Regions from separate parts of the Achromobacter sp. MUI-25009338 genome, predicted to be linked through region 2. Evidence: predicted binding sites of a transcription regulator. Region 2 holds the regulator's gene; the other holds the start of a gene.
What was found. Region 2 encodes LexA, which represses DNA repair genes until DNA is damaged. Its sites were predicted from a motif close to ACTGTATNNNNATACAGT; they were not measured.
Positions count from the first base shown of each region.

Region 1 (2,449 bases), 280 kb from region 2:
GCCGGCCAGTTGCTCGGCCAGGCGGCGCGCCACCGCCAGCACGGCGTCGGTGTGCTCCACGTAGTCCATGAGTTCGATGCGCCGCTCGAACCGGGGCGGCGGTTCGATCCAGCGGTAGAGTTCGGGCGCCTGGCCATAGGCCGCGTCCAGCGCCTGCAGCAGTTCGGGCGCGCTGCGCCGCTGCAGGCCGGCGCGCGGCAGGGCGCGCAGGTCCGCCAGGCTGTGGCAGCCGATGTCGTCCAGCCAGTCGCGGCGGGCCTGGGCCTGCGGCAGCAGCGCCAGGGGCAGGGCGTCCAGCCGCCGGACCAGCGTGGGCAGCGTCAGCACGCGCCGGGGCGCGTGCCGGCCGGGACGGCGCGCCAGCAGCCAGGCGCCCATGGCGGTGGGGGCCATGCCCAGCGTGACGCGCAGGTCCAGCGCGCGCAGCGTGGCGGCCACCCGGCGGCTCAGGGCGCGCGGGCCGCGGAAGAACATCAGGCTGGCGCCCACGTTCAGCAGCACCGTGTCGTCGCCCGCCAGCGCGACTTCGGGCGTGTATTGCAGCAGGGCCAGCGCCGCGCCCTGCAGGGTTTCGGCCTCGGCCAGCGGATCGCGCGCTAGCAGTTCGACCTGGGGCGCGATGGCGGCGGCGCCGGCGCGGCGCATGCCGGGCCGCACGCCGGCCTGGCGGGCGGCGGGCGTCAGGGCGGCGACGCGTTCCTGGTCCAGGACCGCGAACGCCGGCCCCTCATGCGGCCAGTGCGGGCGTATGGCGTCCAGCGGCAGGCAGCGCAGGCAGGCGGCGATCCAGAGGCGCATGGCGGGAAGGAGAAGTCGAGGCGGCGCCGGGCTCCAGGCCGATATACAGCGGCGTGTCGCAGGCCGGCCCGCGGCGCTTGAGTATCTGCACCGACAGCCCGCCCGGCGCGGGCGCCAGCGCCAGCCGCAAGGGCGCGGGCGTGGCGTTGCGGGCCGCCTCGGCGGGACGCAGGGCGACGAACAGCAGGTCGCTGGCCTGGGCGGCCAGGTGCAGGCGGCGCAGGGACTCGGGCCGCACCCGGGGCAGCCAGCAGATCAGGGCCCCGCAGCTGCCGTTCTTCAGGATCTGCTCGGCGGCCCAGAGCGCATCGGCGGGTTTCTCGGGGGCCACCCACAACAGCTGGCGCGGGTCCAGCCGCCAGCTCATCCAGCTGGCGATATGCGGCGCGTGCGGCGGCTGCACCAGCGCGATGGCGCGGCGGGTTTCCAGCTGGGCCAGGGCCGGACGCAGCAGGCGGATTTCGCCGACGCCGGGATGCGGCGCCAGCAGCTCGATCAGCGAACCCAGCGGCCAGCCGCCATCCGGCAGCTCGGCCGACAGCGCCGCATGCCCGGTGGGCAGGCAGCGGGCGGCGCCCTGAGCCAGTTGGGTGGCGCGCCATAGCGCGGGATGGATGCGTTCCGGGGACTGCATGGCAACACGTAGGAAAGGTCTGAGAACCAATTATAGCTGTATGAATATACAGTAGTCGTCGTGGGCAGACCATCTACATTTTGCTGTGTGGCGGCGACAAGAAATCCCAATCGCGGGATATTGCAATAGCCAAGAGCTTATGGGCCGAACTTAAACGGAGTGCAACATGACAAAGCTGCGTGATTTCGATCCGGCGAACTATCTGACCGATGACGAGACGATTGCCCACTATCTGGCAGATGCGATTCAGGATGCCGATCCGGATGCTTTTCTTCAAGCGCTGGGCGATGTGGCCCGCGCGCGCGGGATTGGCACGATAGCTGAGGAGTCGGGATTGGCCCGCACCAATCTTTATCGCGTCCTAGCTCCTGGGGCCAATCCAAGCTACCGCACGCTGCGCCGCGTGATGGACACGTTGGGCGTATCCTTCACGGCGGTATCCAAAACCAGGGATACGGTACCCGCCTAACCGCGAACGTCGGCGGCAGCGGGCCGGGCGCTCGGCGCGCCGGTTTCGCGGGCCAGGTCCACGCCGTAGAAGCGCATGTCCTGGTACCGGATCCAGCGCGATCCGCGCAGCAGCCGGTGGCCCAGCCACAGGGCCAGGAACAGCGGAATCGCCAGGTAGGTGGAGATCACGCCGATCCAGTCGATGCGTTCTTCCAGAAAAGCCTGGTAGTTCTGGCCCAGCGTGACCAGCAGGCACAGTACGAAGGCCAGCAGCGGGCCGAAGGGGAACAGGCCGGCCTTGTAGGGCAGGTCGGCGGTGTCGTAGCCGTGCCTGACATAGCCCTGCCGGAAACGGTAGTGGCTGACCGCGATGCTCAGCCACACGATGAATTCCGTCATGCCCGCGAAGTTAAGCAGCCAGATATAGACCGCCTTGGGGCTGTAGACCAGGCTGAACAGGCACAGGCAGGCCAGCAGCGCGGTCGCCAGCAATGCGTACAGCGGCACGCCGCTGCGGGTCAGGCGCATGAAAAGGGCGGGGGCCTGGCCTTCGCGCGCCATGTTGAA
Region 1 is NZ_CM170627.1:2,609,690-2,612,138, forward strand. It holds gene AC1IQ6_RS12475 (Y-family DNA polymerase) at 1-798, opposite strand, end outside; gene imuA (translesion DNA synthesis-associated protein ImuA) at 728-1,432, opposite strand; gene AC1IQ6_RS12485 (addiction module antidote protein) at 1,599-1,901, shown strand; gene AC1IQ6_RS12490 (amino acid permease) at 1,898-2,449, opposite strand, start outside.
Region 1: a site for LexA is predicted at 1,468-1,485, ahead of imuA (translesion DNA synthesis-associated protein ImuA). Genes of this name have one in related genera too.

Region 2 (2,449 bases):
CCGCGCTGGCCGCCGCCGGCCGCGTGCTGACCACCCAGGCCCTGGGCGGCACGGGCGCGCTGAAGATCGGCGCCGACTTCCTGCGCCAGCTGCTGCCCTCCTCCAAGGTCCTGATCAGCAACCCGAGCTGGGAAAACCACCGCGCGCTGTTCGAGCGCGCCGGTTTCGAAGTCGGCACCTACGCCTACTACGACGCCGCCACCCGCGGCCTGGACTTCGACGCCATGCTGGCCGACCTGAAGGCCGCTCCGGCCAAGACCGTGGTCGTGCTGCACGCCTGCTGCCACAACCCCACCGGCGTGGACCCCACCATGGACCAGTGGAAGCAGATCGCCGCCGTGGTCAAAGAAAACAATCTGGTGCCGTTCCTGGACATCGCCTACCAGGGCTTCGGCGACGGCCTGACGGAAGACGCCGCGGTCGTGCGCATGTTCGCCGACCTGGACCTGACCATGTTCATCAGCTCCTCGTTCTCGAAGTCGTTCTCGCTGTACGGCGAGCGCGTCGGCGCGCTGACGGTCGTGGCCGGCAGCAAGGACGAAGCCGCCCGCGTGCTGAGCCAGCTCAAGCGCGTGATCCGCACCAACTACTCCAACCCGCCCACCCACGGCGGCACGGTGGTGTCCACGGTGCTGAACACGCCCGAACTGTTCGCCATGTGGGAACAGGAACTGGCCGGCATGCGCGACCGCATCCGCCTGATGCGCAAGCAGCTGGTCGAGAAGATCCAGGAACACGGCGGCAAGCAGGACTTTAGCTTCGTGCTGCGCCAGCGCGGCATGTTCTCGTACTCGGGCCTGACCGCCGCCCAGGTGGACCGCCTGCGCGAAGAGCATGGCGTCTACGCCGTGTCCAGCGGCCGCATCTGCGTGGCCGCGCTCAACAGCGGCAACATCGACAAGGTCGCCAAGAGCATCGCCGCGGTGCTGTAAACGGCCCGCCATCCGGCCTCAAACGGGACCCGCGGGTCCCGTTTTTTATGGGCGCCCGCCCACGGCTTGCTTTTTTGCGCTGCGTCCCCCAGAATGGCCGCTGTATATATGTACAGTCCGCCAGCAACGGATCATCGCCATGGCCAGCAAACTCACCGATCGCCAACAGCAAATCCTGGATCTCATCAGGCAAACCGTCGCGCGCACGGGTTTTCCGCCCACACGCGCCGAGATCGCGCAGGCCCTGGGTTTCCGCTCGCCCAACGCAGCCGAAGACCACCTCAAGGCGCTGGCGCGCAAGGGGGCCATCGAGCTCACCGCGGGCGCCTCGCGCGGCATCCGCCTGAAGGACGCCGCCGGCGCGCCCGCGCAGGCATCCCTGCCCATGCCCGCCCTGGCGCAGCTCTTGCTGCCGCTGGTGGGCCGCGTGGCCGCCGGCAGCCCCATCCTGGCGGCCGAACACGTCGAACGCGAGGTCGGCGTGGACCCCAACCTGTTCGCCCAGGCGCCCGACTACCTGCTGAAGGTGCGCGGCATGAGCATGCGCGACGCCGGCATCCTCGAAGGCGACCTGCTCGCCGTCAAAAAAGCGTCCGAGGCCCGCAACGGCCAGATCGTGGTGGCCCGCCTCGGCGACGACGTCACGGTCAAGCGCCTGCAGCGCCAGAACGGCCATATCGAGCTCCTGCCCGAAAATCCGGACTTCCAGACCATCGTGGTCGGGGCCGACCAGGATTTCGCGCTGGAAGGCATCGCGGTGGGGCTGATTCGTACGCACGCGCTGCATTGATCCTGCGCGCAGGCATAAAGAAACCCAAGCGGATCAAGTAAAAACCCCCGAAGGTTGGATCAATGTCCAACTTTCGGGGGTCAGTTCACTAGGGCGGGTTTCCTTTTGGGCGGCCGAACCGGTCAGTGCTTGAGCACCGGATCGGTCGAGCCTTCGGCGGGCTTGGCCACCAGGGGCTCCTTGACCGCTTCTTCCTCGGCCAGGGGCTCGGGCAGGCGTTCCAGCGCCAGCTCCAGCACCTTGTCGATCCAGCGCACCGGCACGATCTCGAGGTGGTTCTTGACGTTGTCCGGAATCTCCGCCAGGTCCTTGACGTTTTCTTCCGGGATCAGAACCATCTTGATCCCGCCGCGGTGGGCGGCCAGCAGCTTTTCCTTCAGGCCGCCGATGGGCAGCACTTCGCCGCGCAGCGTGATCTCGCCGGTCATGGCGACGTCGGCGCGCACCGGGATGCGCGACAGGGCCGACACCATGGCCGTGGTGATCGCGATACCGGCGGACGGGCCGTCCTTGGGCGTCGCGCCTTCCGGCACGTGCACGTGCATGTCGTGCTTCTCGAACACGCTGTCGGCAAAGCCCAGGCGGCGGGCGCGCGAGCGCACCACCGTGCGGGCCGCCTCGACCGATTCCTTCATCACGTCGCCCAGCGAACCGGTGCGTTGGATGACGCCCTTGCCGGGCATGTCGGCGACTTCGATCGTCAGCAGGTCGCCGCCGACTTCGGTCC
Region 2 is NZ_CM170627.1:2,334,437-2,336,885, reverse strand. It holds gene AC1IQ6_RS11190 (amino acid aminotransferase) at 1-932, shown strand, start outside; gene lexA (transcriptional repressor LexA) at 1,072-1,722, shown strand; gene lon (endopeptidase La) at 1,845-2,449, opposite strand, start outside.